Regions from separate parts of the Microbulbifer sp. ABE4_465 genome, predicted to be linked through region 2. Evidence: predicted binding sites of a transcription regulator. Region 2 holds the regulator's gene; each other region holds the start of a gene.
What was found. The regulator PhoB, encoded in region 2, activates phosphate uptake and scavenging genes when phosphate is short. The targets are predictions, from matches to a motif close to TGTCATAAANNTGTAACA.
Positions count from the first base shown of each region.

Region 1: a site for PhoB is predicted at 4,124-4,141, ahead of ACXAG1_RS11305 (substrate-binding domain-containing protein). Genes of this name have one in related genera too.
Region 3: a site for PhoB is predicted at 2,176-2,193, ahead of ACXAG1_RS02030 (porin). Genes of this name have one in related genera too.

Region 1 is NZ_JBSWXV010000006.1:17,590-28,401, reverse strand. Features, by position in the region: gene ACXAG1_RS11325 (sugar MFS transporter) at 1-479, opposite strand, end outside; gene nagA (N-acetylglucosamine-6-phosphate deacetylase) at 549-1,676, opposite strand; gene nagB-II (glucosamine-6-phosphate deaminase NagB-II) at 1,698-2,741, opposite strand; gene nagK (N-acetylglucosamine kinase) at 2,823-3,773, opposite strand; gene ACXAG1_RS11305 (substrate-binding domain-containing protein) at 4,312-5,628, shown strand; gene ACXAG1_RS11300 (DUF6279 family lipoprotein) at 5,678-6,538, shown strand; gene ACXAG1_RS11295 (aspartate aminotransferase type Ic) at 6,778-8,049, shown strand; gene ACXAG1_RS11290 (aspartate carbamoyltransferase) at 8,123-9,139, opposite strand; gene sbcB (exodeoxyribonuclease I) at 9,239-10,678, opposite strand.
Region 2 is NZ_JBSWXV010000008.1:125,954-136,765, forward strand. Features, by position in the region: gene ACXAG1_RS13465 (hypothetical protein) at 59-763, shown strand; gene ACXAG1_RS13470 (hypothetical protein) at 1,024-1,704, shown strand; gene ACXAG1_RS13475 (dicarboxylate/amino acid:cation symporter) at 1,779-3,101, opposite strand; gene ACXAG1_RS13480 (chorismate--pyruvate lyase family protein) at 3,454-4,029, shown strand; gene ubiA (4-hydroxybenzoate octaprenyltransferase) at 4,066-4,965, shown strand; gene phoB (phosphate regulon transcriptional regulator PhoB) at 5,096-5,800, shown strand; gene phoR (phosphate regulon sensor histidine kinase PhoR) at 6,099-7,418, shown strand; gene ACXAG1_RS13500 (hypothetical protein) at 7,495-7,857, opposite strand; gene ACXAG1_RS13505 (DUF938 domain-containing protein) at 7,925-8,539, opposite strand; gene yaaA (peroxide stress protein YaaA) at 8,558-9,337, opposite strand; gene ACXAG1_RS13515 (DUF4265 domain-containing protein) at 9,456-9,947, opposite strand; gene ACXAG1_RS13520 (M48 family metalloprotease) at 10,020-10,812, shown strand, end outside.
Region 3 is NZ_JBSWXV010000001.1:509,845-520,656, forward strand. Features, by position in the region: gene ACXAG1_RS02025 (M16 family metallopeptidase) at 1-949, opposite strand, end outside; gene ACXAG1_RS02030 (porin) at 1,170-2,102, opposite strand; gene ACXAG1_RS02035 (DNA internalization-related competence protein ComEC/Rec2) at 2,344-4,869, shown strand; gene ACXAG1_RS02040 (MotA/TolQ/ExbB proton channel family protein) at 5,003-5,623, shown strand; gene ACXAG1_RS02045 (ExbD/TolR family protein) at 5,652-6,071, shown strand; gene msbA (lipid A export permease/ATP-binding protein MsbA) at 6,191-8,029, shown strand; gene lpxK (tetraacyldisaccharide 4'-kinase) at 8,083-9,114, shown strand; gene kdsB (3-deoxy-manno-octulosonate cytidylyltransferase) at 9,132-9,887, shown strand; gene murB (UDP-N-acetylmuramate dehydrogenase) at 9,999-10,812, shown strand, end outside.

The DNA.
Region 1 (10,812 bases), on a different contig from region 2:
GGCGCAACAATGCCGGCGCCCTTGTTCAGCAGGCCCATGATGCAGATACGTACCGCGGCGGTTTCCGGGGAGCCCACTCTCACTACGTAGGGGTTGGACGCGGTCTGCAGAATGGTGAGGCCAGAACCCACCACGAATTGCGCCAGCAGGAAGATACCGAACATGCGGCTGTAGGCGGCGGGGATAAAAATCAGCGCGCCGACGGCAACCAGTGCCAGACCCAACGCCATACCGGTCTTGTAACCGGTGCGCTCGATAATGGCCGCCATAGGCAATGCCATAACGGTATAGGCGATATAGAAAGCAGAAGCCACGAGCATGGCCTGGAAAGCACTCAGCTCACAGATGGTTTGCAGAAACGGGATCAGGGCCCCATTCAACCAGGTAACAAAACCAAAAATAAAAAACAGCAGACCGATGATGGTCATCGGCAGGATACTGCTGCGGGTTTCCCCCTGGCTAACAACTGCGGTATTCATAGGCTCACCTTTCATTATCGTTATTTAGCGTCGACTAAATTCGTCATCGGTTTTCTTGAATGCGCGGAATCACCCGGCCGTGAACACTTCCTGTCCGCCGATCCAGGTTTTCTGTACCTGTAAATCGTCGTTTACCAAAATCATATCGGCGGCAGCGCCTTCGGCGATGCGACCACCTTTCGAACCCAGAAACTCAGCCGGATAGAGTCCGGCCATGCGCAGGGCTTCGGTCAATTCAATGCCACACCAGTCGCGGATATTGCGCACCGCGCCGATCATATCCAGGTGCGAACCGGCCAGCTCTCCGGTGTTGGAGGTCAGCTTGTCGCCATCGCGGGTCACGGTGCGGTTAAACAGCGGGAAGCTCTGCTCGTCGCTGCCCACCAGTGACATTGCATCGGTCACCAGCATGATCTTGCCGCGAGGCTTGGCCTTCAGCGCCAGGGTCATGGCTTCCGCACTCACGTGGTGGCCATCGGCAATCAATCCGCACCAGCAGTCGTCGCTGATCAGTGCGGTGCCCACCATGCCGGGGTCGCGGGAATGCAGTGGCGACATGGCGTTGTACAAATGGGTAAATCCGCTCGCGCCTGCGGCTACGGCCGCGGCGGCGGTCTTGCCGTCGGCATTGGAATGACCGAGGCAGACTTTCACCCCGAGCGACACCAGCTTGGCGATATCTTCCGGAGAAACATTTTCCGGCGCCAGGGTGACCATCTTCAGGCCGAGATCGTCCCGGGCATAAATCGCCAGCTCTTCATCGCTGAGCGGGCGAATAAAACATTCTTCGTGGGTGCCTTTTTTCGGCGCACTCAGGTGCGGGCCTTCAAAGTGCACGCCGAGGACACCGGGCACGCCTTCTTTCAGGGCGGCACTGACCGCGTCCGCGGCTTTTTGCATTACGTCCACCTGATCGGTAATCAGGGTGGGCATAAAGCCGGTGGTGCCGAACTGGGCGTGAGCCGCAGACATTTTTCCAAGGGCGTTGACGCTGGTGTCGTTATTGAACAGCGCACCACCGCCACCATTGACCTGCACATCGATCAGGCCCGGCGCCAGCAATCCCTGCAATCGCACAGCGTCCGCCGCAGGGGTTCCGCCGAGGGAAACCACCTTGCCGCCGTCAACGGTCAGCGCTACATCCTTGTGTAGCTGCTCACCGTCGAATAACTGTTGTGCGATAAATGCCTGTACCACGTCCAAAATCCTTATCCGCGATCAAACGGTCTGGGTCACTTTCTTCAGACCTGCCGGCTCGTCCGGGTTGATACCCCGGCTTACCGCTACATGGGCAACGTCGATGTAGAAGCGCTGCAGCAGGGGCAGCGGTGCAACACGCGGGTGTACGCCCTTGCTCGGCACATGCAGATTGATCAGGGTGCCGCCGCGACGGATGATGTCTGCGATCTGCTCGCTGTGGGCCTGGTAGGATTCATCTTCGATGGGCACGTTCACCACGGTGAGCTTCTGCTCTACCAGAGTGACCGGGCCGTGCAGGAATTCCGCACTGGAGAAAGATTCCGCGTGCACGCTGCACACTTCTTTCAGCTTCAGTGCCAGCTCGCGGGTAATGCCGTAGCCGGGGCCGCGGCCGAGAACCACCAGGTTTTTTACCGCGGCCAGGTCTTCCGGGCGCAGCTGCACATCGGATTCAATGGCGTCGGTCAGGGTTTGCGGCAGCATTTCAACGCCGGCTTTCAGCTCTTCATCCTGGGTCCAGTAAGCCACCAGTTGCAGCACCGCAGACAGGGTGCACAGGTAGCTCTTGGTCGCAGCAACAGCCAGTTCAGGGCCGGCTTTCAGCGGCACAACCTGATCGACAATATCTTTGATCGGTGCGGTTTCATCGTTCACCAGCGCCACGGTGTAGGCACCGGCGTCTTTCGCCATTTGTGCCTGGGCGAGGATGTCCGGGCTGCGGCCGGATTGGGAAATCACGATGACCAGCGCGTCTTCGAGCTTCAGTTTTTTGCCATAGACGCTGGAGACGGACGGCGCTGCGGCAAAGGTCGGAGTGCCGGTTTCAATTTCAATCAGGTATTTGGCAAATACGCCAGCGTGGTCGGAAGATCCGCGACCAACGATCATTACAAAGCGCGGCGGCTTGCTGCGCAGGCGCTCGCCCAGCGCCTCCATGATCGGCGCGTTGTTCTGCAATTGTTCGGCAACTCGGCTCGGGGCTTCACGGGCCTCGGTTTCCATTACTGTCATCGCCATAGATGCATCCACCTTATTGGCCTCACCTGAGGTCACTGCGCTCATAAAATCTATCCGTAACTTTTTCTATCGTCGTCTTCCGACAACCTGTGTGTTCTAACGATTCGACGCTCTTATCCAAAGAACTTATCCAAACAGCGCCTTGGCATCCGCCTCTTCCCGCGCTTTGGACTCACTGTCACCCAGTGCCGCAAGGGAGTGCTGGGCGAAGTAGGCGCAACCCAGCTCTGGCGGATCCAGCGGGTCGGAAACCCGCTCCGCCACATGGGGCTTGAGCCAGGGCTTGAGGCGCGGCGCCAGGCCGCCAATCATGGCCAGGCGCGGCGGCTTGCCTTCCATCAACTTGTCTGCGAGATCACTGATATAAGCAGCACCATCGCGCATGATCGACGCAGCAATAGGACAGTTCGCCTCGGCGCACTCCACCACAGGCACCGCCAGCTTGGCGTACTGACTGGAGGGCTTGCCCGCCATCATTTCAATAACATCGTAGGGATCGTCGGTCCCCAGCGCAGATTGCAGCTCGCCTTTCAGCGCTGAATCCTCCGCCAGACCTTCCATCGCCATTAACAGATATTTCACCGCTTCCATACCCAGCCAGGCACCACTGCCTTTGTCGCCGTGGGGGAAACCGTGGCCGCCGACAATCTCGCTGCGGCCATTGACCCAGGAGTAACCCACGGATCCGGTGCCGGCAATGATCACCGCGCCGTCACCACCGCGGTGCGCACCCAGACAGGCGGAGTGCTGATCGGTGGTGAGGAACATCTGTTTGAACGGGTGCGCCCAGGCATTCATCTCGTTATAGAGACGGGGCATATTGACCCCGGCCAGCCCCACACCAGCCACCAGCTCACCCAGAGTTTCCGCGGGCAGACCAGCGTCCGCCACCGCCAGTGCGGCAGAGCGCACGATGGAATCAATGGTTTGTGCATAACCGTGAAGGGGGTTCGCGGGCCCGGAGACACCGGTACCCAACAGGCGATTGCTGGTGTCGAATATAGAGGCGCGGCATTTACTGCCACCGCCATCGACGCCAATGAAAAGAATGTCCCTGCTGTCTCTCAAAGCAACCATCTAACCGGCCCCTAAGATTTTCTATTGTTATGTGTCCTTGCCGAATTCCCCACCGCATTCGCTGCGCCCCAGAGAAATCCGGCTGGGCGTCGCTGACGCCTCTGCCAATATGTGAGAAATACTACAAGACAAATGACAGCGTTGTCATGCCTTTTTTCAAAAAAAAACTGAAGATTTCTCCCATTATATGCTGATTTTACGTGCCGTTTGGTGAAAAAAACGCCGGCAAAGCCCCTCAGAGCCAGCCCTCCCGGACGCTCGAGCTCAAAAATCACCCAGCCATTTTTTCGCAGTACCGGCAGTCCACCCCGGGCAACCTCCTCGCCACTCGCCGACCAGTTCAACCCAATTGCAATAAACCCGTCACACTTTTCTGCGATAAAGCGCGCGCCCGCGACGGACTGGATGCAATACAACGATCAACAAACAGCAACCGGACGGGCACTCGGAACAGTATTCAGAAGTGATAGGGGGCAGGATGAAACGCGTAAACGCGGGCAGGGGATCGAATTCAGGAATAATCGGCGCAAGATGGGTTGTGGCGCTATTGCTGCAACTGACTCTGGCTGCAGGCCTCATCGCTAGTGGCCAGGCCGCTGGCGCAGACCGTGATCGCGTGCTGTTCCGCCTGACTGGCTCCAACACCGTAGGCGCAGATCTGGCGCCCGCACTGGTAAAGCGATATCTGGAATCCCGGGGCGCCAGTGAGGTCAGTCAACGCTCGGAAGGCGAGAAACACTGGATTCACGCACGCCTGCAGGGTGAGCCTGTAGTTGTGCCCATCATCGCCCTGGGCTCCAGCACCGGCTTCAAGGCTTTGAACGGCGACACCGCCGATATCGGCATGGCATCTCGCCGCATCAAACCCAAAGAGGTAGATATGCTGGCGCGTTTCGGCGACTTCACAGGTCCACAGGCGGAGCATGTGATCGGCCTCGACGCCCTGGTGATTACCGTCCACAAAGACAACCCCATTAACCGCTTGAGCCTGGCGCAGCTGGCGCAGATTTACAGCGGAGAGATCCGCAACTGGCAACAACTGGGGGGACCGGACCTTCCGATACGCCCGCTGCACCGGGATATCGAGTCTGGCACCCGGGCTACCTTTGACGGGGAAGTCTTTGGCGGCAGCCGCCCGGCCAAAGGATTTGTATACGAGGTTTCCGGCAACCACGAAACCCGCGCACTGGTACAGCGGGATCGCGCGGCAATCGGCTATCTCCCGTTTGCCGACTCTGAAGGCATGCACAAGGTCGCGATCAAATCGGGGGAACTGGCCGCGGTGGTTCCAGACAGAGGCATTATTGCCACGGAAGACTTCCCCCTCACCCGTCGCCTGTACCTCTACCGCAATCCCGGGCGCTACAACCCACAGGTAGATGCCTTTCTGCACTTTGCGGAGTCCCACGCCGGGCAGCAAATCGTCGAGCAGATCGGCTTTATCAACCTGACCCCCGTGTCCCTGCAGATGGCGCCATACGCTAACGCGCCAGAGAGCTACCGCAAATTGATGGAGAACGGGTCGCGTCTCAGCATCTCCTTCCGATTCGCCGATGGCAGTACCGAGCTGGACAACCGCGCCCTGCGCGACCTGCACCGGTTACAGGACTTTATGGCGGAAAATGAAAACCGCGAATTATCGCTGACCCTGGTTGGCTTCTCAGATCGCAAATCCAATCAGAACATCTCCGACCTGATTTCCCGCTTCCGCGCACTCAAGGTACAGGGCGCACTGCTGCGGGATCACCAGATGGGAGACAGCCAGATCATGGCCGTTGGCGCCTTCGCACCACTGACTGGCGACAGCGAGCAGGGTCCGGTGAAAAACAGTCGGGTAGAAGTCTGGATCAATTGATCCACCGGTATCAATGCGGTGTAACCGGCGAGCAACTATATTTATCGCCATGAGCACCGCAACCTCCACAGGCGTTAACACGCGCACCGCCCTGCTGATAACCGCGGTAATACTGCTGTTATTCAGCGGTTGCTCCAGCATCCGCCTCGTCTATGGCCACCTGGATTGGTGGATGGACCGCACCTTCAATAAATACCTCGACCTGGATGGCGCTCAGAAAGACCTGCTGCAATTGCGAGTCGACGAATTCCATCGCTGGCACCGCCAGACCCAGCTGCCCCGCTACGCCGACTATTTCGAAGAACTGGCCGCCAAAGTGGACGACGCCGACACCAACCCGGCCCAGCTGGATGCCATCGAATCCCAGGTGGATACCTTCTGGCACTCCTCGGTGACGATGCTGAGCGACCTGATGCTGCCGATCCTTACCCAGCTGGACGACAAGCAGATCGACCAACTCGCAGAGAACATCCGGGAAGAGCGCGAAGAGTCATTAAAAAAGTGGGACAAGGCGCAGCGCAAGCGGGAAAAAGAGTTTCGCAAACAGGCTGAGCGCTGGCTCGGGGATCTCACGGAGGCTCAGGAATCCATGATTGATCGCCAGGTGGCCACCACGACTTTCGATCCGAAGCGCCGGGATGCGCAGCGGCAAATATGGGCGAATGCGTTTCTGGACACCTTGCGCAGCAAGCCCGATGGCTATCAAGCCCGGTTGCGCGCGCTGCTGATTGATCCCCAAACCCTGTGGCCGGAAGACTACCGCAAGATGCAGGACCAGTTGCGTCTTCAGGCCCGGTCCCTCGCCACGGAAATTCTGCAAAGTGCCACCCCTGAGCAACGCGCCCACCTGAAAAGCACGCTACTCGAATACGCCAGTGATTTCCGCCACCTGGCGGTTCAAAAACACTGACGGCGACGCGCGACAGCGCAGCCGGTGTGATACTACCGGCACAATCATCCAGTCCGTTTCAACTGCAACAATTGCGCCGCCACTTTATCTACCGAAATGCGCTGTTTTTACCGGGTTTTCCTGCAAAAAAGTGTCATAAAACATGACGCAATCCGCCCACTGCTGATAAGCTCCCGTCCCCGTAACTTCCTCCGGAAGTTGCCTGTCAAGAGTTGTCCATCAAGAGAAGAGGATTTTCCGTGCGTATCGAGACCGCCCAACGCGAACAGCTGCAACAGTGGGAAAAAGAACTGGACCAGCAATACCAGCGTATTTGCCAGCACAGCCTGAGCCTGGACCTGACCCGCGGCAAACCGGCAGCGGACCAACTCTCTCTGTCCGACAGCCTGGACGGTATCCTGAATGGCGACTACCGCGCTCCCGACGGCACCGACACCCGCAACTACGGCGGCCTCGAAGGTATTGCCGCCGCCCGCGAACTGGGTGCGGATATTCTGCAGGTGCCGTTTGAAGAGGTACTGGCCGGCGGCAACAGCTCCCTGACCCTGATGTACCACGCGGTTCTCACCGGCTACCTGTTCGGCTTTGCCGGCAACCAGCCGTGGAAAGAAATGAGTGCGCCCAAGTTTCTGTGCCCGGTACCCGGCTACGACCGCCACTTCGCCATCTGCGAGCAGCTCGGGATCGCCATGGACACGGTCCCGATGACCGCCACCGGCCCGGACATGGATGTACTGGAACAGAAGATCCGCGAAGACGACCAGATCATCGGTCTGTGGTGCGTACCCAAATTCTCAAACCCCACCGGCGTAACCTACGACGCAGACACCGTCGACCGTCTGGCGCAACTGGCCAAGATCGCCAACCCGGGCTTCCGTATTTTCTGGGACAACGCCTACGCCATTCACGACCTGGACCACCAGGTAAAACTGCCGAACATCCGCGAAGCCGCGCTGGGCAATGACACCGCCGATTCCGTACTGCAATTTGCCTCTACCTCCAAGGTGACCCACGCCGGCGCCGGTGTGGCCTTTGTGAGCGGCAGTCCCGCCAACCTGGCGTCCCTGAAACAGCAGATGTCGGCCATGACCATCGGCCCGGACAAGATCAATCAGCTGCGCCACGCGCGCCTGTTCCCGGAACTGACCCAGCTGAAAGAGCACATGCAACAGCACGCGGAAATCCTGCGTCCCAAGTTTGCCTGTGTACTGGAACATCTGGAAAAGAACTTCGCCGATACGGATCTGGGCGAGTGGGAAAAACCCGAAGGCGGTTACTTCGTTTCCTTCAACACCCGCCCGGGTGTGGCGGCAGACGTGATTCGCCTGTCTGCGGAAGCCGGCGTAAAACTGACACCCGCCGGTGCGACTTTCCCCTACGGAAAAGACCCGGAAAACACCAACATCCGTATTGCACCCAGCTTCCCGCCGCTGGAAGAACTGGATACCGCCATGTCGGTGTTTGTGTTGTGTGTGAAACTGGCGACGGTGCGTAACGCGCTGGCCGGCTGATTTTTCACAGCATCAGAAATAAAAAAACCGGCAATTTTGCCGGTTTTTTGATGCCTGAATTTCTACACAAGTATCAGATCTGATTGCGCCGTGTCTGCCAGGTAATCGGCCGCGCGTACTGCTCCACCTTGTCTTCCACCCCCAGCAACATGGCAAATAATGCCATGCGCACCAGCAGGCCGTTGTCCGTCTGGCGGAAAATCGCCAGGCTCGGGTGTTCATTCAGATCCGAATCCAGTTCATTGGCTTCCGCGCGGGAATCCCGTGGCAGCGGGTGCATGATCACGGTATTGGGTTCCGCGTGGCGGGTAAAAATATCGCGGTTCAGGCGGAAACGGCCGCGGTAGCGATCGGCGTCGGCCTGGGATTCAAAACGCTCTTCCTGGATGCGGGTGGAATAGACGATATCCACATGCTTGATCGACGGCTCCAGCTGATCGGTTACCGTCACCTGATGCCCCACTTCGCGCAGTTTCTCCACCACTACTGCCGGCATCGCCAACTCGCCCGGAGAGACCAGCACCAGTTGAACATTTTTGAACAGGCACAGCAGTTTGCACAGGGAGTGCACGGTGCGCCCGTGCTTGAGATCGCCAATCATGGCGATGCGGAAGTTATCCAGGGAGCCGCCTTTGCCTTCCAGCTCCTTGCGAATGGTGTACAGGTCGAGCAGTGCCTGGGTCGGATGCTCGTTGGCGCCATCACCGCCATTCACGATTGGCACCCGGCTGGCCGCGGCGAACTCCGCCACAGACCCCGCCTGTGGGTGGCGCATACAGATTACATCGGAGTAGCCGGAAAGAACCCGCGCGGTGTCGTACAGGGACTCGCCTTTGGCCAGGGAGCTGGCTGACACCCCCACCGTCTCGCGCACGGTGCCACCGAGCAGATTGAACGCGCAGCCAAAGCTCACCCGGGTACGGGTGCTGGGCTCGAAAAACATATTGCCGAGGATTGCGCCCTCGAGGACACGGGTGACTTTTTCCCGGCGGGCGTAGGGAACCATGGTGTCGGCCACGGCAAAAATTCGGTCGATGTCGTCCCGCTCAAACTGGCTGACGGAAAGGATATTGGCACCGATAAAGTCCATTGCTGCTCCACTTACTCAAGGTTGCGCCGGGATCACCGGCGGCTGGGCGGGCGGTATTCTACGCGCACCATCGCGGGCGGAACAGCCGCAATTGGCGGATCAACCCAGCAGTGCATCGCCCCAGGTTTCCAGTTGATCCAGCAGGTCACTGCGCTCGGGAAACTCCTCCCGCAAGCGCGCAATCTCCTCGAAATAGGCTTCCATGGTAATACTCGCCCCGAACTTGGGGTCCGTCAGCCGCTGGTAGCGCCACTCTTCCCAACGCTCCTGCTCTTCCTCATTTAGCGTCTCGGGGAAGTTACGCGCCCGCAGGCGAAAGAGTAGCTCCGGCAGGCGCGAATCGGAAAACGAGGGCTGCCCGGCCAGGGCTTCCGGGCCGCGGCTGATCAGGGCGTTGTGCAGCTGGCGGCACGCGTCGCGATCGGCATCGTTCATAAAGCCGTCGTAGAGGCGCGCTTCCACATCCTTGGCCGGGAACTCTCCATCGAGAAACACCTGGTGTAACTTCTCGGTCAGATCCAGCCCCTGCAGCTTCTGCCAGTTGGCCTCACAGGCCTCTTTGTCGATCTGCAGGTCGGCCGCGCGCTGACCGGAGAGCATATTCGCCGGCGCCAGCACCGGGCAGCGGTTCATATGAATCAGCTTCAGGCCGGCCGGCAGCTCGCCTTCGCCCAGCTTGTCACGGGCGGTGTAGAGGCGCTCGCGCAGGGCGTCCGGCTCCAGGTCGAGAATCGGCTGCGGGTCCATGGCCAGGTTGGCACAGATCACCGCATTGCGGTTCACCGGGTGCATGGCCAGGGGAAGCACATAGGTCAGGTGACCGTGGGTCGCGGGGACCTTGCCGGAGATATGCAGCAGCGGTTTGCGATCCCGCGGGTTGAGTATCTTTGCCACTTCCTGCTTGCGGCGCAGCTTGTACACGTAATCGTAGAGCTTGGGCTGCTTGTCGCGGATCAGCCGCGCCATATCGATGGTGGCGCGCACATCCGACAGCGCATCGTGAGCGCCCTCATGGCTGATGCCATTGGCCGCGGTAAGCTCTTCCAGGCGGAAAGAAGGCACCCAAACGCCGTCTGCCACTTCCCGCCGGGGCCATTCAATGCCCTCCGGGCGCAGGGCATATGTCAGCCGCACCATATCGATAATGTCCCAGCGGCTGTTGCCAGACTTCCACTCCCGTTCGTACGGGTCTAGCAAGTTGCGGTACAGGGTATGGCGGGTGACTTCATCGTCAAAGCGCAGGCTGTTGTAGCCCACTCCACAGGTCCCGGGCGCACCCAGCTCGTTGAGGATCCGCTGGATAAACTCGATTTCCGGCAGCCCTTCGGCAAACGCCTTCTGCGGTGCCAGCCCGGTCACCAGCGCCGCCATCGGCTGCGGCAGGCAGTCACTGGCCGGCTTCGAATAGATCATCAGCGGTTCACCGACCACATTCAGATCTTCATCGGTGCGGATACCGGCAAACTGGGAAGGCTTGTCCGCCCCCGGGTCCACGCCCCAGGTTTCGTAGTCATGCCAGTAAAGCGTGGTCCCGGACATTGTGCTCGCCCCTATTCCTGTTACCTTTCGTCAATAGCGCGCCATGTTACCGCAGCCGACCGGGCTCGCGCAGGTTGCAAACCCCTTCCCGGCCATTAAAATCCCGCCTTCTTCTATATTATCCAGACTCCCAT
Region 2 (10,812 bases):
GCGCCGGTGAACCAAGTGGCTGCAATCCAGTCAGCCTCAGCAATCAGGAAGCTTCCCGGTGATCTATCTGTTACACCCCGGCCAATTAATCCGCCACCTGCCGTCACTCGGCGTACTGTTGTGCGCCGCACTGTCGTACACCTGCGCAAATGCCCAGGGCCTGTTTGGCGGCAGCGACGAACCCATCCCCCATCTCACCCTCGCCCGAACAGAAGTGGCCGCAGAGGTACCCACCCCACTGGTGGGGAATGACTTTGAAAGCATGCTGGCGCAGGCAACGAACAACGGCACCCTCAGCGCCGCCAAAGAGACCGCAAACCAAGAATTTGCTAACTACCTGCGCACCCGTCTGGACGGCGCCCTGCGCGAACTCCTCGCCGATGAAAACATCCCGCTGTACACCGATAATAATTCGTTCATTCTTTACAACTTCTTTGATATTTCCGTAGTAAAGCGATTGAGCGGCCTCAAGAGCGGTGGCGACTACGAAATCGAGAGAGGCAGCCTGAGCGCCAGCGGCGACTACCACCTGCGTCTGCAGGCACCCGGGGAGCGGTTGCTGGTGGAGAGGCGTGTTGACATTGGCGATCTGCGACTGAAGGGTAAGTACCGGATCAAGACTTCCTTGCGCGGCGATGCGGGGGAGGACAACACCACCGAAGAGTTGCGCCAGATGGCGGACCAGCTGGTGAAGCGGGTCATCGATCGTATCGAAGACGATCTGGAAGCCGACGCCCTGCGCGAGCTGAGCAGTCGCGGCTGACAGCGGGCACAACTCCGCGCCACCATCCTGGTGGCGCCCACCCCCTAATTGATCCCCAAATCCTCCGCTGCGACCCACCTCACACAACTGACTACCACTGACGCACAAGTCACCGAAATTTTTTGCTCTCCGCATCGATAAGTGGCAGCCTGTGACGGACGTCTAAAAATTACAGAGCGAAACCATTCGCCGTGGCGCGCCCAATCAAACAGCGCCAAGAAAAATTATCCCGGTATAAAAATCAAAACAGGGAGCGATGCATGAGAACCCAAGGAATCCGTCGGCTACTCGCCGTCGGTGTGTGTAGCCTTGCGCTATCCACCAGTACCATTGCCCAGGACAGCTTCTGGGGGAACGACGACCACACCCCCAGTCTGGTCATTGCCCCGACTGAAATCGAGCTCGATGTACCCATGCCGGTTTCGAGCGGCAATATGCAGCTGATGCTGGCACTCGCCGGCAACGGTGGCGGTCTCGCCGATCTTAAGAAGGAAGCAATCCGCAATTACACCCAACACATTCACAGTGAACTGGCGCGGGTGCTGTTTGAGTACCTCGAGGATGAAGAAGTACCTCTGGTTGCGGAGAATGGCCTGCTGAACCTGCAGAACACGATCAACCTCAAAGTCATCAAGCACCTGAGCGCGATGAAACCCAAAAGCGACCACGACCTGGAACAGGGTAATGTGACCCTGAACGGCGAATTTCGCTACGTCCTGAGCAACCGCAGTGGCACCGCGCTGCGTGAACAACGCATCAGTATCGACAATCTGAAAATCAGTGAGAAATACCGGGTGCGCAGCTATCACGACAATCGCGCCGGCGAAGACACCACCGAAGCAGCCATCAAGGAAGCGCTTACGGAAATGGTTGAAGAACTGGTGGAGGCGATGGAGGACAACCTCGAAGCCGACGAATTGCGGGATATGGCCACGCTGTAATTGCGAAAAGTGCCAGAAATGAAAAAGGGCGAGCCGCGCAACGCGCTCGCCCTTCTTTAGCTGCAGGAAGGCGATCAGGCCGCGGAAGATTTTCCTTTGCCCTTGCCCTCACCCTCACTTACCACACTGTTGTAGTTGTCGTCATTGAAGGTATCCACGTTCAGCGCCCCCTCACTTTTCGCAACAATCGTGCTCACCACTGAATCCCCGGTAATGTTCACCGCCGTGCGCACCATGTCGAGCAAACGATCCACACCCATCACAATGGCAATGCCCTCAACCGGCAGGCCTACCTGGCCCAGCACCATCGCCAGCATAATCAGACCCACACCCGGCACACCAGCGGTGCCGATAGACGCGAGAGTCGCGGTCAGAATCACCGTCAGGTAACCCATCAGACCGATCTCGATCCCATACAACTGGGAGATAAACACCGTCGCCACCCCCTGCATGATCGCCGTACCATCCATATTGATGGTCGCACCCAGGGGAACAGTGAAAGAGGCAATCTTGTTATCCACACCCAGACGCTTCTCCACCGTCTGCAGCGTCACCGGAATCGTCGCCGCGGAAGACGCGGTACTGAAGGCAAACGCCATCGCCGGGCGCATTTTCTTGATCAGCTTCACCGGGTTCAGCCCCGACAGCAATTTCAGCAGCAGCGGATAGACACCGAAGGCGTGGATCATCAGCGCCAGCAGCACCACCCCGAAATACTTCGCCAGAGTCGGAATGGCATCCAGACCCAGCAGCGCAATCTTGTTCACCAACAGCGCAAACACCCCGTAAGGCGCAAACACCATCAGCACACCCACCATGCGCAGAATCACCTCGTTCAGATCATTAAAGAACGCCGCCACCCGCTGGCCCGGCTTGCCGCTGCGGGAAATCGCGTAACCCAGCAGCAGGGCAAACACGATGATCTGCAGCATGTTGCCTTCTGCCATCGCCATTACCGGATTGGTCGGAAAAATATTGACCAGTACATCGGACAGGGGAGGGGAATCTTTCGCTTCGAACTGCGCATCCCCCGCCAGGTACTCCATACCCACACCGGGCTGAATCACCAGCGCCAATAGCAGCGCTAGGGAAATGGCCACGGCCGTCGTGCACAGGTAAAGCAGCAGTGTCTTCCCTGCCAACACCCCAACCCGGCTGCCCTCGGACAGAGCACAGGCACCACATATCAGCGATACCAGCACCAGTGGCACCACCATCAGTTTCAGCGACGCAATGAAAATCCGTCCGATGATGTCGAACAGGCCATTGGTGAGGTAATTGTTGATAAATCCGGTAACCGTCGCACCCAACACCTGGCTGGAATTGAGTACATTGAACAACAGGCCAAGCAAGATCCCCGTGATCATGGCCAGTACGATTTTTTTGGTAAGCCCCATGGTCCGTCCTAGTTATGAACCTGATGGTCATCAGGTTCGATACTTATTTTGTCATTAAGAAATCTGCGGTCCGGGAGAAGGTGTTGATGTTGTGTGCAGCCTTGCGAGACCTTCCGCGAGAGGGACCTCGCGGAAGAGCCCCCATGGATGGGTTCACGGGGGGCCGCCTAGGTCGTGTCTCGCAAGGCTGCACACGGCAGCAACACCGCCACCGAACTGGTTTCTTCCCCGAATCCAGCGCCACTATATCGGCAGCGCTCCAGCCGAGCAAAAACCATAACCATTCACCAAAGCCAGCGGTCAGGTACAATGCGGTTAATTCAAACCAGCAAAACCCCGCGCGGAGTCTGCGTTGTACCACTCCCCCTTTGAGGCCATCGGCGACTGGCACCCACAACCCCTCGAAAGCTTGCACGGCCACACCCCGCCGGACCACCTCCTGCCCTGGCTGCAACACAAAGGGTCCCTCACCGCCGCCCTCAAACACCTGAGCCACGGCGAGTTTAGCGTACAAATACTCAACCAGGGCTGGCACACACCCAACCTCGAAGAGCGCCGCGCCCTCAACCTCAAAGAGCGCAACCGCGCCCTGATCCGCGAAGTCCTGCTCTACGGCAGCGACACCCAGCCCTGGGTTTACGCCCGCAGCGTCCTTCCCGAGCGCACCCTCGCCGGCAAATCCCGCTACCTGCGCAGCCTCGACAACCGCCCCCTCGGCGAACTCCTGTTCAGCCAGCCGGACATCCGCCGTGGCCCCATCGTCCTCAATCAGCTAAAGCGCAATTCCCAGTGCCAGCTGGCGGAACTGGACCAGAGCGAAACCCACGCCTGGGGCCGCCGCTCCACCTTCTGGCTGCACGACAAACCCCTGCTGGTTGCAGAGACCTTCCTCAGCGGGTTCAATCCCCACAAACCGCCAATGACCTAATGATCTGAAGAGACAGGAAAGAATACGGGAACTGCCATGCAAGCCATTCGCCAACAAGTCCAGCAGCGCTTCGCGCAGCACTGGCCCAGTATCCAGCCCTATTGGCAACTGGCCCGGCTGGACAGGCCCATCGGCTCGCTGCTGTTGCTCTGGCCCACCTGGGCCGCGCTGTGGATTGCCGCAAAGGGCTGGCCGGGGCTGCACCTGTTTGTAGTGTTTACCCTGGGTGTGATTCTCACCCGCGCCGCCGGCTGTGCCATCAACGACTTCGCCGACCGCAACATCGACGGCCACGTAAAGCGCACCAACCAGCGCCCCCTCGCCACCGGCGCCGCCACCCCGAAAGGCGCACTGATGCTGTTCGCCGGCCTGATGCTGCTGGCATTTCTACTGGTGCTCACCACCAACAAGCTGACCATTCTGCTGTCGCTGCCGGCGCTGGCGCTGGCCTTCTGTTATCCCTTTGCCAAACGCTACACCCATCTGCCCCAGGTGGTGCTGGGTGCGGCGTTCAGTATGGGAATCCCCATGGCATTTGCCGCGGTCACCGATGAGGTACCGGCGGTGGCCTGGGTGCTGTTTACCGCCAACCTGCTGTGGACCGTGGCCTACGATACCTTTTATGCCATGGTGGACCGGGACGACGACCTGAAGATCGGCGTGAAGTCCACTGCCATCCTGTTCGGCGACATGGACCGGGTGATGACCGGCTGCCTGCAGGGCATGGTGATCCTGGCTCTGTTGATGCTGGGAGGGCGCGCGGATATGGGCCCCCTGTATTACGGCGGTGTTGCGGTAGCTGCCGGGCTGTTTTGCTACCAGCAGTGGCTGATTCGCGCACGGCAACGAGAAGCCTGCTTCAGGGCATTCCTGAACAATAATTGGGTGGGTATGGCGCTGTTTGCAGGCATATTTTCCCACTACCTGTGGAATTAAGCGCAGACACCGACCCGCAAGCCGCGCTTCCCGTACGGCTGTCATATTTTTGTCACTAAAGTGACGTTAAATGGCCACTCTAGAATAGTCAGTTAAATGACAATCACTTCAGTTAGGGTATGGCAGGCAGATGCACAGCAAGACGATCCTCATAGTCGACGACGAAGCCCCGGTGCGGGATATGTTACGGGTAGCACTGGAGATGGCGGATTACCGTTGTCTTGAGGCGGAAAATGCCCAGGCGGCCCACGCGCTGGTCATTGATGAGAAACCGGATCTGATTCTGCTGGACTGGATGCTGCCGGATGTTTCCGGGGTTGAGTTGGCCCGTCGCCTGAAGCGGGATGAGCTGACTTCTTCTCTGCCGATCATCATGCTCACTGCCAAGGGTGAGGAAGATCACAAGATCAAGGGTCTGGAGACCGGTGCGGACGATTACATTACCAAGCCGTTTTCACCGCGCGAGCTGGTTGCACGCCTGAAGGCGGTGTTGCGCCGCGCGGGCCCGAGCACGCCGGAGGAGCCGCTGACGGCGGGTGGCCTGGTGCTGGATCCAATCAGCCACCGGGTGACGATCAATGGCAATCCGGTGGATATGGGTCCGACCGAGTTCCGCCTGCTGACGTTTTTCCTGAGCCATCAGGAGCGCGCTTATACCCGCACCCAGTTGCTGGACCATGTGTGGGGTGGCAACGTGTATGTGGAAGAGCGCACCGTGGATGTTCACATCCGTCGCCTGCGCAAGGCCCTGACGGTGGATGGCCACGAGCGCTACATCCAGACCGTGCGCGGCACCGGCTACCGCTTTTCTGTACAGACCGCGGAAAGGGTGTAACCTACACCCAAGAATTGTAGAGGGCTCCGTAGCGAGTCCTGTGGCGGCCGAGCACCAGGTAAAAGTTTTTGAAAAAATTGTCGGGAACAATTTTCAGCAGCTTTAGCTGCCCGTAGGGCTGAGCACACGGATGTGCTCAGCTAAACCGCTGTGAATACTTCCCTGTACGCTGCGTCGGCGACATCCCTGTCGCCGACGCTTTCAAAAACGCTTACCCGGCACTCGACCTTCGCTTAGAACCTCGGTAGTTTTTCCAATTACCGGGTTTACCTACCTGAAACAAGATGGCCAAACCATCATGCTCGATCGCAGTATTGGCGAGTTTTCCCGCTTTATCATTATCGCCCTCGGCACCACCATTCTCGGTTTTGCCAGCGGCCACTGGTGGCTGGCGCTGTGCGCTGGTCTTGCCGCCTATGTTTTCTGGTTGCTGTGGCAACAAAATCAATTTGACCGCTGGCTCGCCAACGGCCGCCGCGGCCCGGCGCCGACGAATTTTGGTGTGTGGGGGGATATCACCGACGATTTCTACCGCATGCAGCGCCGCCACCGCAAAGAGAAGCAGAAGCTCCACGCGATGCTGCGGCGGGTGCAGGACAGTACCAGTGCATTGCGCGAGGGTATTGTGGCGCTGGAGGACGATGGCAATCTGGCGTGGTGGAACCCTGCCGCCGGGCAAATGTTGCGTTTACAGCCGGACGATGCGGGCCAGCCGTTGGTCAACTTTGTGCGCGACCCGCGTTTTGTCGAGCATATGTACGAGCGAATGAGCGGCGGCAAGCGGGCGAATCAGCAGCCGATTACGCTGCCGGCGCCGGGGGATGATTCGCGGATTCTGCAGGTGGAAGTTACGCGCTTCGGTCAGGATGAAGCGCTGGTGATTGTGCGGGATATTACCCGGCTGCATAACCTGGAGCAGATGCGGCGGGATTTTGTGGCGAATGTTTCTCACGAGCTGCGCACACCGCTGACGGTGATCGCGGGTTACCTGGAGACGCTGCAGATGAGTGGCCAGGCGCCGCGCAATTGGGACAGGCCCCTGGGGCAGATGAGTGAGCAGACGGTGCGTATGACCGGTCTGGTAAACGATCTGCTGTTGCTGGCGCGGCTGGAGACATCCGAGCGCGACAGTGGGCGCGACCGGGTGTCGGTGCGCGAGCTGATGGAACGGGTGGCTGGCGAAGCCCGCTCGCTGAGCGGTGAGCGGCATGAGATTTCTGTGGCCTGCGATGAGGACTGCACGATTACCGGGGACGCCGGTGAGCTGCACAGCGCCTTTGCCAACCTGGCGTTTAATGCGGTGAAGTACAGCCCGGATGGCGGACCGATTGAACTGCGCTGGCGCATGGATGCCAGCGGTGGGCATTTTTCGGTGAAGGATTCCGGTATCGGTATCGACCCGGTGCATATTCCGCGTCTGACGGAGCGCTTTTACCGGGTGGACGCCGGTCGCTCCCGCGAGAGCGGCGGCACCGGTCTGGGTCTGGCGATCGTCAAGCATGTGCTGTTACGCCACAGCGCCAACATGAACGTAACCAGTGTACCCGGCCGCGGCAGTACCTTTACCCTGAATTTCCCCCTGCAGAAGCTCACCCAGGCCAGCACCGCCACTAGCTGACGGCTACAAAACTGACTGCTATAAAAAAAGCCCCGAGAGGGGCTTTTTCGTTTCCAGCATGGAAAGACTTCAACGATTACTCCAGCTCTTGCAGCTGCCGGGACTCTCCCGCGGCGGTGTACTGCACTGGAGCATCCGGGGATACCCCCTCCGATTTGCGCTTTTCCACGGTGATATGCACCAGCTTGCGCGCGCTGTCGCGGATCAGGATATGTTCGCGGCCCTCGTCATCCACCGGCAGATTGCGTTCGCCCAAAAGCCCGTCGCGCAGGGCACGCAGCTGGGGTACATCCCGGTAGCGGTCCAGGTCCTTGGACAGCTTGTGCTTCATGCGCTCGGATTCGTGCAATGCAGCAGCGTATTCGCGATATTTACCGAAGAAAAACACGGCAGCAACAGCGGCGAAGATAGCGAGGGCGGTTTCTAACCATGGGGGCATAGTGATGTTTCCTTGTCCTGCGATTGTTCGTTTTTAACGCCCGCTGTAGGAGCCTCCCTGCAGGGTCCTACAAAGTGCGGTTCTCACTCATTTGCCACACCAACAACTGGTTGTTGGCAGGCAGGTAATTGTTTTCGATTCGCTGCAGCCCCTGGGCTGCCGCCAGCTGATCCAGCCACTCCAGATCGCGAATCCCGCGCAGTGGGTCCTGCTCTTTCAGCCACACATCAAAACCCGCATTGCCGGGACCAATATACTCGCCGGCGATTTTCACCGGGCCGTATACGATTAACTGACCACCGGGCTGCAATACCCGCGGCAGTTTATGGAAAAACGTGTCCACTGCGACGGCCGGCATAATATGCAGTGTATTGGCGGTAAACACCGTGTCCACCCGCAATTCGGGCCAGTCGCCGGTCACATCGAGCGCAACCGGTACCGGCAGGTTGGCCGCGGGGCGGTTGCCGAGCCAGGCCTGCACCTCGTGCAGGTTCTGCGGGCGCTCGGAGGTCTGCCAGGTGAGATGGGGCAGGCGCGGGGCGAAGTACACCGCGTGCTGGCCGGTGCCACTGCCGATTTCCAGCACATGACCGCTTGCGGCCAGCAGGCGTTGCAGCTGGTCGCAAATGGGTTCGCGATTGCGCGCGGTGGAGGGCGCGTCTGGTAGTTCGCTATCCGTCATGCTGTCCTGCCGCCCTCGTCAGGCCGGCTGTTCGTCGCGCAGGAACACCCAGTCGTTGCCATGGGAATGCTCTTCGCTGAAAGTGTAACCGGCAACATCAAAGTCTTTCAGCTGCTCGGCCCTCTTTACCCGGTTGTCGATGGCCCAGCGGCTCATCATGCCGCGGGCTTTTTTGGCGAAGAAACTGATCATCTTGTACTGGCCGTTTTTCCAGTCCTTGAAATGCGGGGTAATAATTTCCCCCTGCAGTTTCTTTTTCTGCACGGATTTGAAGTACTCGTTGGAGGCCAGGTTCACCAGCTCCTTGCTCTTGAGTGCCTGCAGCTGAGTATTCAGCGCCTCGGTAATCTTGCCATCCCAGAATTCATACAGGTTCTTGCCGCCGCTGTTGGCAAACTTAGTGCCCATCTCCAGCCGATAGGGCTGCATCAAGTCCAGGGGGCGCAGCAGGCCGTAGAGGCCGGAAAGCATGCGCAGGTGCTTTTGCGCAAAGGCAAAATCCCGCTTGCCCAGGGTTTCCGCTTCGAGTCCGGTATACACATCGCCCTTGAAAGCGAGCAGGGCAGGGCGGGCATTGTTGTCGGTGAACGGGCGCTTCCAGCTGTGGAAGCGGTCGTAGTTCAGAACCCCCAGCTTGTCCGAGATCTTCATCAGACTCGAGATATCCTGCGGACTCAGGGCCTTCAGCTCCTTGATCAGCGCCGCGGACTCCTTGAGAAAATCCGGCTGGGTGGTGTCCAGTGCGGGGATTTCACTATCAAAATCGAGGGTTTTTGCGGGGGAGATAACGATAAGCATAGGGGAACTCGAAAGCGGTCAATGACTTGCGTCATCCCGGCGCATCATGCCGGGATCCAGAGTCCGGAGTGCTGGATTCCGGCCTACGCCGGAATGACGGTGGTGAGAGGGCGTCGGATTATTCTGGCTTCAAAATGTCCTGCCACCAGTTGAGTGGCGTCTGGCCATCCACCGGATCGTACACATTGCCGTAGTACCAGACACTGTTGGCACCGTCACAGACACTGTTGAGAATTTGCTCGATCTCGGCGAAACCACAGCTTACATGGATGCTGTACACCAGCAGGCGTGGGCTTTCCAGATCCAGCTCACCACCGAGCTTTTCCAGCTGCGGGGTCAGTTGATCGGAGAGCTTGGTGCTGTCTTCGCGGCAGAAGATACGCACCGCCAGGTTGCCGGAGCGCTTGACCAGCTCGAAGCTGGGCTTCTCCGGATCTTCCCGGTTCACCTTGATGGTGTCGCCGCTGGCGATGCCCTTGATAAACGCCGGAGAGCGCACCAGCTGCACGCTGTCGTCCTCATTGACCCGCACCTGCATGCGCTCGACCACCGGCTCCCCGTCAGGGTTGGTACCGGCAAACAATTCGATAATCTGCAGTGCGGTCGTCATAACCTCTCTCTCCGGACTGTGTACAATATTCGGCGATAAAATTTGCGAAGCGCATTATACAGGGAGAGGATCATGTTTCCGCGTTCAATCTCAAACCGCCTGCTGGCCACCGCTATTGCCGCTTCTCTGACCGGCGGTATCGCTGGCTGTGCGGTCAACCCGGTGACCGGCAAGAAAGAGCTGTCACTGATGTCCCAGGGCCAGGAAGTGGCGCTGGGCGAGCAGCAATACCCCAAGGCCCAGCAGACCCAGGGCGGTGAATACCTGGTCGACCCGGCCCTGCAGAGCTATGTCAGCCGTGTAGGCCAGAAGCTGGCGAAGGTTTCCGATCAGCCAAACCTGCCCTACGAGTTTGTGGTGCTGAACAACTCCACTCCCAACGCCTGGGCCCTGCCCGGTGGCAAGATCGCCATCAACCGCGGCCTGCTGGTGTTGCTGGAAGATGAAGCCGAATTGGCCGCGGTCCTCGGCCACGAAATCGTTCACGCCGCCGCCCGCCACTCCGCCGCCGCCATGTCCCAGCAACAGATCCTCGGTGCGGGTATTGCCATTCTCGGTGCCACTACCCAGAACACCGGTTACGGCGATCTGATTTCCCTGGGCAGCCAGTTTGGCGGCTCCGCGTATATCGCCAAGTACGGCCGCGACAACGAGCTGGAGTCAGATGAATACGGTATGAAATATATGGTGGCCGCCGGCTACGACCCGCAGGGTGCGGTGGGGCTACAGAAGAAATTCGTGGAGCTCTCCAAGGGCAAACAGTCCGGCGGCCTCGACGCACTCTTCGCCAGCCACCCGCCGTCACAATCCCGCGTCGATGCGAATATTGAACACGCGAAGAAGCTGGGTGGCGGCGTCACCAACC
Region 3 (10,812 bases), on a different contig from region 2:
TGACGGTGGGCACCATCATTGCCAGAGCCGGCAGGTGGATATTGTCTTCCAGGGTAACGTAACGGTCCGCGTCCAGTTTGGCGGGTTGCTTGGGCAGGTTTTCGACTTCGGGGCCCGCGGGGATCGGGCCGAAGTATTTGGCCACCCATTCCAGGGTTTTGGCTTTGTCGACGTCGCCACCGATGGTGAGCACGGCGTTGTTTGGGCCGTACCAGCGCAGGAAGAAGCGTTTCAGGTCGTTCAGGTCGGCGCGGTCGAGATCCTCCATCCAGCCGATTACCGGCCAGGAATAGGGGTGGCCATCCGGGTAGGTGGCGGCGTACATGGTTTCCAGGGCGCGGCCGTAGGGGCGGTTATCGACGCGCTGGCCTCGTTCGTTCTTGACCGTTGCGCGCTGCACTTCAAACTTTTCCTGAGTGACCGCATCAAGGAACACCCCCATACGATCCGATTCCAGCCACAGCACGGTTTCCAACTGGTTGGCCGGTACCGTCTGGTAGTAGTTGGTGCGGTCGGTGTTGGTGGTGCCGTTCATGCTGCCACCGGCTTCGGTGATGATGCGGAAGTGTTCCTCGTCCGCCACATTGACAGAGCCCTGGAACATCATGTGTTCAAAGAAGTGGGCAAAGCCGGATCGACCCGGATCTTCTCGGTTGGAGCCTACGTGGTAGGTCACATCCACGTGCACCAGCGGGTCGGAGTTGTCTTCGTGCAGGACGACGGTGAGACCGTTGTCGAGTTTGTATTTGCTGTAGGGGATGGCGATCTCAGCACCTTCGCCATCAAAGGTCTCAACCAGGGAAATGCCGGCGGGTAAACTGGCTTGTTGTGCAGCCTCCGGAGACGCTTCGCTGGTGGCGGATGTCTGTGGGGATTCAGGATCGGCGCCCTTGCTGCAGGCTACCAGAAGTGCGGATGCGAAAATCAGTGCGATTTTTGTGCGATGCATGACGGTAGGAGACCTTTTTATTTTCAGAATCTCCGATCCTAGCACAGCTGGCTGATTATGCCGGGGCCTCGACATGGCTTGCGCCACTGATGCGCCGCGTCTGACGCAGTTTTCTTTTTTCCGTGCGCCAGTAAATGAGAAGGGGGCGCGACCCGTAGGTGGCGCCCCTTTCGAATGGAGACCATATGGGGTCTCGCGGAGTGCTGAAAACCGTTCTGCCTCAGAACTTGAATTCAGTACCTACGCCAACGTAGCTACGTGCGTAACTGTCTGCAGCGGTTTCATCGGTGTAGAAGGTAAACACCTTGGCCGCTTTGGACAGCTTGTAGTCCAGGCCTAGGCTGAAAGTTTCTCCATCGGTTTTTACGATGTCAGACTGACCGTATTGCGCTTTCGCAGTCCAGTTGTTGATCTTGTACGCTACGGAAGTCATCCAGCCGTCCTGTTTGCTGCTGTCTGCTTTTTCCTGTTCTTCGTACAGTCCGCCAACCTGCAGGTTGCCGAAATTGTATTGCGCGACAAGACGCGACACGTTCCAGTCGTTGGCCTCTACGTCCATATCGTAGGCGTAGGCCAGGTAAACACCGTTGTTGTCGTAAGCAAATGCAACGGAAGTACCATTGTCGCGCGTGTCGATCAGTTCGCCGTCGTCATCGAGAATTTCTGCGTCTTTATTGCTGACGTAAGCTGCGGCAACATGGAAACCACCGAATGACGGAGTGGTGTACTGCAGGTTGTTGGATTCGCGGTTGTCGCTTTTGGTGATCAGGCTTTTGATGTCACCCTCAAGGTCGTTGAACAGATCCACTTTCTTTTGTGCGATTTTGAGCGGAGTATCGAACTTGCCGCCGATTACCTGGCCAAAGCCACCTTCGAGGCCGGCAAAGATATTGCGCTGGGTGAAGGTGTCACCTTCGCCATCCATGTTGACCTGGTATTCCATTTTGTAGATGCCCTTGATTCCGCTATCAAGGGGCAGCTCGCCTTTTACACCCAGGCGGGAGGCATTACTTTTCACATCGGTCGCTGCACCGTCACCTTCGTCGTTGGACTGGAAGGAGGCGTTGGCCTTACCGTAGAAGTCAAAAATTTCTGCGTTGGCGAAAGAGGGAAGTACGGCAACCAGCGCGAGCGACATGGCGGTCTTTTTCATGGGGGGCTCTCGTAATGTTTGTAAAAGAAGGAACGCTGTGTGTTCTTGAGTTGCGCGCAGTTTGCTGCGGAATTGTTACAAACATGTGAAAGATGAAAATAAAATGAATAAATTGTTACGGATCCGTGTGCGGTCTGACAGGTGTGTCAGTTAACGTTGGCCTGAAGTAGCGAAATTCCTCAGGGAAAGCCTTAATAGGGACGGGCTCAATAAGGACGGGCCTTAAAGGGTAGAGATAACATTGGACGTTCGACCAAATCTCGTCGTGGGTCTCGGGGCCTGTGGGGCAGGTATCGGCCAGGTTGCGTTCTGGCCCGTTTTGCCGGGTTCCCGTGAATTGGTCGGTGCCATTTTGCTTGGTCTTCTGGCATTGGGCGTGGTGGCGATAGTTAGCGGTGCTATGCGTCGGGATTCGGGCCTGCCAGCTTCGCTGTTAACCAGAGTCTTTCTGCCATTTCTGGTTGGGACCTGTTGGGGGCTTTGGGCGAATCACCAGTCTCTGGAGCAGCGCCTGCCCGGAGACCTGCACGGCTCTGACCATACACTGGTGATACAAGTGGTTTCCCTGCCGCAAAGTGCACCGGCGGTTTCCTTTTTTGGCACACCTTCAAGCGCAACTCGCGGTTACCTGGATGCCCGCTTTCGCGCACGCGTCGTCGATGCAGAAGATCACCGCTTTCTCGACCGCAAGCTGCAGCTCGGCTGGTACCGGGTGGCGCCCGCGGATGCCGCGCGCCTTGAGGCCGGAAGCAGTTGGCAGATGCGCGTGCGGGTGAAGGAGCCCCGCGGCAGCGTTAATCCGCACACCTTCGACTACGAGGCTTGGCTGCTGGAGCAGGGGGTGTTTGCGACGGGTTATGTGCGCGATCGCGACTTGCAGCCGCAGTTTCTCGCCCGCGGGACGGGGATTGATCGAATGCGGGAAGAGATCCGTGGTCAGCTCGCGCAGGACGTGAGCGGGACGCAGCGATATCAGCAGGAGTCACTATTGCGCGCGCTGTTGCTAGGGGATCGCACGGGAATCAATGATCGGACCAGAAACCTTCTACAAAACACCGGCACCGCGCATTTATTGGCGATTTCTGGGCTGCATGTGGGGATGGTGGCGGTTTGCTTCTTTCTATTGGGCGGTGTGCTGGGACGTGTGGCCGGGGTGTCTGGTATCCGGTGGGGTGGTAACCCTCTGTATCTGGCTGGCGCGGCCGGTGTATTTGCAGCCCTCGGGTATACGCTGATCAGTGGTGCGCCGTTGTCTGCCCAGCGGGCGCTGGTGATGGTCGTCGTGGCGATGTCGGCCATAGTCCTGCGGCGGCGGTTGAATGGCCAGCTGGGGCTGACGCTGGCCCTGTGCGTGATTCTGATCTGGCAACCGCTGGCCGTTCTGAGCGCCGGGTTCTGGCTTTCCTTCGTTGCCGTGGCAGTCTTGCTGCTGCGATTTCAGGGGCGCGAGCGGGTGGAGGACGGGCTGACTGAGACGGCGCTGGGGCTGCAGTCATGGCCCTCCAGACTGTGGGGCTGGATCTTGAATGGCGCGCGCAGTCAGTGGGCAATCGTCATCGGCCTGCTGATACCGTCGGTGCTGATCTTTCACGGGGTAAGCCTCAGCGGGCTGGTGGTCAACCTGGTTGCCATTCCCTGGGTCGGCCTGACGATTTTACCGCTTATTCTGCTGGGCGCCTTGTGTCCGTTTGAGCCGGTCGCAGTACTGCTGTGGTCCCTGGCTGATGTGCAACTGGTTTGGCTGATCGCCTTTCTGGAATTCGCCGAGCAACTTGCACCGGGCTGGCGTTCTCTGCCGGCTCCGGATGCCTGGGTGCTTGTCTTGGCGGCGCTCGGGGGACTACTTCTGATATTGCCGAGGGGGATTCCCGGGCGCGGATTGGGGTGGCTGTTGATCCCGGTGCTCGCCGTAGGTACTACCAGCTGGCAGCGGCCGTTGCCGGAATCCTTTGCGTTGACTGTATTGGATGTGGGGCAGGGACTCGCCGTTACCGCCGTCTCGCGTGATTCCACGGCAATCTTTGATACCGGCGCGAGTACCGGCGGGGGCTGGAGCGCCGGGTCGAGTATCGTCGCGCCCTACCTGCAGGCTCAGGGGCGGGAAGCGGTGGAGGCACTGGTGGTCAGTCACGGAGATCGCGACCACGCGGGCGGTGTCGCCGGCGTACTGGAGCAACTGGATGTGGCAACCATGATCGCGCCCGGGAGTCTCGGCGTGCGGCTGTCGGCGGGCACGAATGTCGAGCCTTGCCGTGCCGGGCAGGTCACCCGACTGGGAGATCTCTCGATCCGCTGGCTATGGCCGCGCGCGACTGCGTTGGATGGAGAGGAAAATGACCATAGTTGCGTGGGACTGCTGCAGTGGAAGCAGGTCCGCATTCTTCTGACCGGGGATATCTCCAGCCGCGTGGAGGCGCAGTTGAAGGGCCTGTATCCGGATATGGGCCCGGTCGATGTTCTGGTGGCGCCACACCATGGCTCGCGCACATCGTCTTCGGCGGCACTCATTGAATGGGCGCGGCCGGAACGGGTGGTATTCAGTGCGGGGTACAGGCACCGGTTCGGGCACCCGCATGCAGATGTGACTGCCAGGTATCGATCTGCCGGTGCGGCGCTGTTCAATACCGCTCAAGAAGGTGCCATTCAGTTCCACTGGAATGGTGTCGGTGAGCTCGATATAGCGCGAGCGCGCGACGGTGGCCGCTTTTGGTATCGGCATCACAGCAACAAAAAAGATAACAATCAGATACTTAGCCACCGCCAATAGCTGTGGTAGAGTTTGGCGCTGTAGTGCTGAATGAGTACCGAATGGCTCGGCCTGGCACCGGAGTTTGCAGGGGATCTCTCCGCAAAACTCTCGATAAACCATAAGAATCCCGTACGCAGTCTGGGGCACAATCGTGTTAGAAATCATCAAATCCGGCGGCTGGCTGATGCTGCCAATCCTGCTTTGTTCCGTTGCCGTTATCGCTATTTTCATTGAGCGCCTGTGGACCCTCAACGAGCGCAAAATTGCGCCGCGGACCCTGCTGGGGGATGTATGGGGGAGCCTGCGTAACAACCAGCTGACCACCGAGAAGATCAAGGAACTGCGCGACTCCAGCCCGCTGGGGCGTATCTTTGCTGCGGGGCTGTCCAATTCCAAGCACGGCCGGGATGTCATGAAAGACAGTATTCAGGAAGCCGCCAGTCAGGTAGTGCACGACCTGGAGCGGTTCCTGAATGTGCTGGGCACCATTGCCGCGGTTGCCCCCCTGATTGGCCTGCTCGGAACCGTGGTGGGGATGATCCAGGTGTTTACCGCCATCATGCTCGAAGGCACCGGTAACGCGGGTGTCCTTGCCGGCGGTATCTCCCAGGCATTGATCACGACGGCCGCTGGCCTGAGCGTGGCAATTCCGGCGCTGATGGCGCACCGCTACTTCCAGCGCCGCCTGGATAGCATTGTGGTCACCATGGAGCAGGAAGCCGTCAAACTGGTGGATGCGCTGCACAGCGACCGCCGTATCGAAGCCGCCTGAGCCGTAGCCAGAGATTCAGGAGCGCTCGATGCAATTCCGTCGCCAAAGCCAAGAGCAGGATGGGGTCAACCTCACACCACTGATCGATGTGGTGTTCCTGCTGCTGATTTTCTTTATGGTGTCTACCACCTTTACCAAGGAAAGCCACCTCAAACTGAACCTCCCCGAGGCCGCCGGGCCCCAGGCGGAGGCGCCGCCATCTACCATTGAAATTCTGATCAATGCGGATGGTTCCTACTCTGTGGATGGGCAGGCTCTGATCAACAAGAAGCTTGTTACCCTCAAATCGGCACTGTCGGAAGTTTCTGCTGGCGAGTACAATCGCCCGCTAATCATCACCGCTGATGCCACTGCCGAACACCAGTCAGTGGTTCGCGCCATGGATGCCGCCGGTCAGTTGGGGTTTGTACACCTCAGCATCACCACGCGGCAGCCTGACGAACAGTAATCTATAAGTGTTGATGCGGGCGGCGATAGCACCGGCCCCTTAGCCCTTTCACATCCACCCGCCCGCACCCTGCGGGCGGCGTTGTTTGACGGGGTGGTTAACACACGACCTGATTGTTTATGGATAAATCCCCGCAACCGGTTCGCAAACCCAAGAACGGAGCCAGGACCTACCGTCGCCTGCTCTCGTATGCCGCGCCACATTGGGCGGTGTTTGTGTTGGCGGTGTTCGGTTTTCTGCTGTTTTCCACCATGGAAGTTGCCCTGATTGCGGTGACAGAATTGCTGCTGGATGCGGTGGGTGCTGGTATCGATACCGGGCGTGGGTTCCTGTCCAAATACGTTGCCTCTTATTTCCCCAATGGCCAGATGCCACAGGAGACTGCCCGCTGGCTGGTACCGACGGGGATGCTGTTCATTATTGCACTGCGCGCGGTTGGCAATTTCGTCGGCAGTTATGGTCTGGCGTATGTTGCGCGCGCGGTGATTCACCAGCTGCGTTCCGAGCTGTTCGAAAGCATCGGCCGCTTGCCTAGCAGTTATTACGACCGGTACACCGGCGCTTTCCTGATTTCCAAGGTGGCGTATAACGTGGAGCAGGTCACCAACTCCATTACCAAATCACTCAAGACGATTTTCCGTTCCTCGTTCACCGCGATTGGATTACTCACCTATCTGCTGATGGTGAACTGGAAACTCACGCTCACCTTTTTCCTGTTTGTACCGATTATTGCAGCCATTGTCGGCATTGTGGGCAAGCGTTTTCGCAAGCTCAGTCACCGCATTCAGAACACCATGGGGGACGTCACCCACGTTACCCAGGAAGCCATCAACGGCTACGAAGTGGTGCGCATGTACGGCGGCCAGGAATATGAAAACGGGCGTTTTCAGGCGGCGAGCAATGCCAACCGCCAGCAGTTTATGAAACTGGTGGTGGCGGATAACGCGAGTGTTTCGGTGATTCAGATCCTTGTAGGGCTCGCCACAGCGGTGCTGGTCTGGTTTGCGCTGGCACCGGGTATGGTGGAATCCATGACCGCGGGCGTGTTTGCCTCTTATATCGGTGCGGCGGCTTCCCTGGCCAAGCCTATCCGCAACCTGTCCGAGGTGTACGCGGAAATCCAGAAGGGGATCGCTGCCGCGGAAAGCATTTTCGAGGTGTTCGACGCACCCAAAGAGCCGGCCGAAGGCGACGCGGCACTGCCGCTACAGGTGACCGGGGAGGTGACATTTGAGCATCTCGGTTTCCGCTACAACGACGACGGCCCCGAAGTGCTTTCGGGTATCAATTTCACCGTGCGCGCGGGGCAGACGGTGGCCCTTGTGGGGGCTTCCGGTTCGGGCAAAACCACACTGGTGAGCCTGTTGTCGAGATTTTACGAGCCCACCTCCGGCCGAATACTGTTGGACGGGGTCGATATTACCCGCTTGCCGCTGGCGGATCTGCGCGCGCAGGTCAGCCTGGTTTCCCAGAATATCGTGCTGTTCAATGACACCGTGTACCGCAATATCGCGTACGGGGAGCTGGAATCGAAGCCGGATGCCGATGTGCAGCGTGCGGTGGATCAGGCACACGCGCGCAGCTTTATCGAAGAGTTGCCCCAAGGGCTGCAGACGGTGCTTGGTGACAACGCTCAGATTCTGTCCGGTGGCCAGCGCCAGCGCCTGGCCATTGCGCGGGCGCTGCTGAAGGATTCGCCGCTGCTGATCCTGGACGAGGCCACCTCGGCCCTCGACAACACCTCCGAGCGGCATATCCAGGCGGCGCTTGCCGAGGTGATGAAAGACCGGACCACCTTTGTGATTGCCCACCGCCTCAGTACTATTGAGAACGCCGATTGCATTCTGGTCATGGACCAGGGGCGCATCGTGGAGCAGGGCAGCCACAGCGAGCTGCTCGCCCAGGGCGGGCGCTACGCACTCCTGCTGCAACAGCAGAATATGCAGGGCGCGGGCTGAACACCGCAAAATTGTTGAACACACCGCATCAGGGATAGGGGGCGCAGAGCGCAATGTCGCTTGAAGACTGGTTAAACAAACGCTGGTACCCGGCCACCGAGGGTGGCGATGACAACGGTACCCAGTTGCCATTGCTGGCGCCGCTGGAGCTGGCGTTTCGCCACGGCAGCCGCTGGCGCAAACAGCGCAACAGGCCGGCTCCGCTGCCGGTGCCGGTGATCGTGGTTGGCAATATCACCGTGGGCGGTGCCGGTAAGACGCCACTGGTGGCCGAGCTTGGCCGCTGGCTGCTGGAGCGCGGTCGCAAGCCGGGCATTATTAGCCGCGGTTACGGCGGTCGCGCCAAGCACTATCCGTACGATGTCACCGCCCAGTCCCACCCCCTCGAATCCGGCGACGAGCCACTGATGCTGCACCTGATGACCGGTCTGCCGGTAATGGTGTCGCCAAAGCGCATTGAGGCGGCGGAAGCGCTGATCGAACAGCACGGCTGTGATGTCATCCTGTCCGACGATGGGCTGCAGCACTATGGCCTGTGGCGCAGTATGGAAATCTGTGTGGTGGACGGGCACCGGGGGCTGGGTAACGGCCACCTGCTGCCTCGGGGACCGCTGCGCGAGTCCATCGAGCGTCTGGCCAGTGTCGATATGGTGGTCGTCAATGGTGCGGCTGGTGAGCTGGCGGAATCCCAGTGCGGCGACGAGATCGACTTCACCATGCACCTGGAGCCGGCGCGCTGGCACCAGTTCAATCTGGATCAGACTTCCACCCTCAAGCTGGAATCGGGCCCGGAAGTCGGCCCTTGCCACGGGGTTGCGGCAATCGGTAACCCCCAGCGCTTTTTCAATGCCCTGCGTGCCATCGGTTTCAACGTAATGGAGATGCCGTTCCCGGATCACCACCAGTTTTGCCTACAGGAGCTGCAGCTCGACGGGATTACTCCGGTCATCATGACCATGAAAGACGCGGTGAAATGCCGCGATTTCTGGCAGACCCACTGGTGGGCACTTGAGGCTCGGGCGCAGCTTCCCGATCTGTTCTATCAACGTATTCACCAACATCTCGAGAGTTTTGAAACCCCATGAGCAGTACCGCCGACGATCTGAGTTTTGACGTCATCATCCCCGCCCGCTTTGCTTCCAGCCGGCTACCCGGCAAGCCGCTGGCCGAGATTGCCGGCAAAACCATGGTGCAACGGGTCTACGAGCGTGCTTGTGAGAGTGCCGCGGAGCGGGTAATCGTCGCCACCGATGACAATCGTGTTGCCGAGGCGGTGGCCGCATTTGGTGGCCAGGTGTGTATGACCAGTACCGATCACGCATCCGGAACCGACCGGCTACAGGAAGTGGCAACCAAATTGGGGCTTGCGGATGAGCGTATTCTGGTCAATGTGCAGGGGGATGAGCCGTTGATCCCGCCGGCGGTGATCAACCAGGTCGCGCGCAATCTGGCCAAGAATACGGCCGCCGGTGTGGCTACCCTGGCCGAGCCTATTGAATCGGTCGATGACTTCCTAAACCCCAATATCGTCAAGCTGGTGTGTGAAGAGAACGGGCTGGCACGTTATTTTTCCCGAGCACCCATCCCCTGGCCCCGGGATGCCTTTGCCGGTGACAGGTCGGTCCTGCCTGAGGGGCTGAACCCGCGCCGCCATATTGGCATCTATGCTTACCGTGCAGCCCTGTTAAATCTCTTTGTGAGCTGGCCCATGGCACCGCTCGAGCAATTTGAAGCGCTGGAGCAGTTGCGGTTCCTGTTTAACGGACAGGCAATCCATGTGGCTGACGCCTGTGAGGCGGTGCCCGGCGGGGTGGATACGGAGCAGGATCTGGCGCGGATGCGCAGCCTGTTCAGCTGAGCCCGGGTAGGCCGGATCGGCCTGCGGGTATTCCGATCGACCGTGTCTCAGTCCGGCAAGCCTGGCCGTACTGGGCGTAACAGGTACGGCCAATAGATATTCTGGAAGTGCATGATTCAATCTGATATCGACCTGCAACCTTTCAACACCATGACAATCGCCGCGCGGGCGCGTCACTTCTGCTCGGTGACCTCGCTTGATCAGTTGCGCGAAGCGCTGGCGTTTGCCCGCGACAGGCAGCTACCCATCCTGCCACTCGGGGGCGGCAGTAATATCGTTCTCACCGGTGATTATCCGGGGCTGGCCCTGCATTTGGGTATGCGTGGTGTGGACGTCGCTGAGTCTGCCGAAGGGGTGCGGGTCACTGCGGCTGCCGGAGAAAACTGGCATCAACTGGTGATGCGAACGGTAGAGTCCGGTGTTGGCGGTCTGGAAAACCTGGCGCTGATTCCGGGAAATATCGGCGCGGCGCCCATTCAGAATATCGGCGCCTACGGGGTTGAGCTGAAGGACCACTTCGAGCAGCTCACGGCCATGGAAGTCGCCACAGGTAAACTGGTGACCTTTTCGGCGAGCAAGTGTGCTTTCGGCTACCGCGACAGCCTCTTCAAGGGGGAGGCAAAAGATCGGTACCTGATTTGCGAGGTGGTACTGAAGTTGCGCCGCGACTGGCAACCGCGAGTAGATTACCCCGCGCTGCAGCAGCATTTTCAGGAGCACAAGACCCCCGTTGATCAGCTGACGCCGTCGCAAGTGGCAGCCGCGGTCATCGACATCCGCAACAGCAAACTGCCGAATCCGGTAGAAATTCCAAACACCGGCAGCTTCTTCAAGAACCCGGTGGTGACCGAGGCCCAGTACAGCGCCATCAAGCAAAGTCACCCGAACGTGGTGGCTTATGCGGCGGGAAGTGGCTGGAAACTGG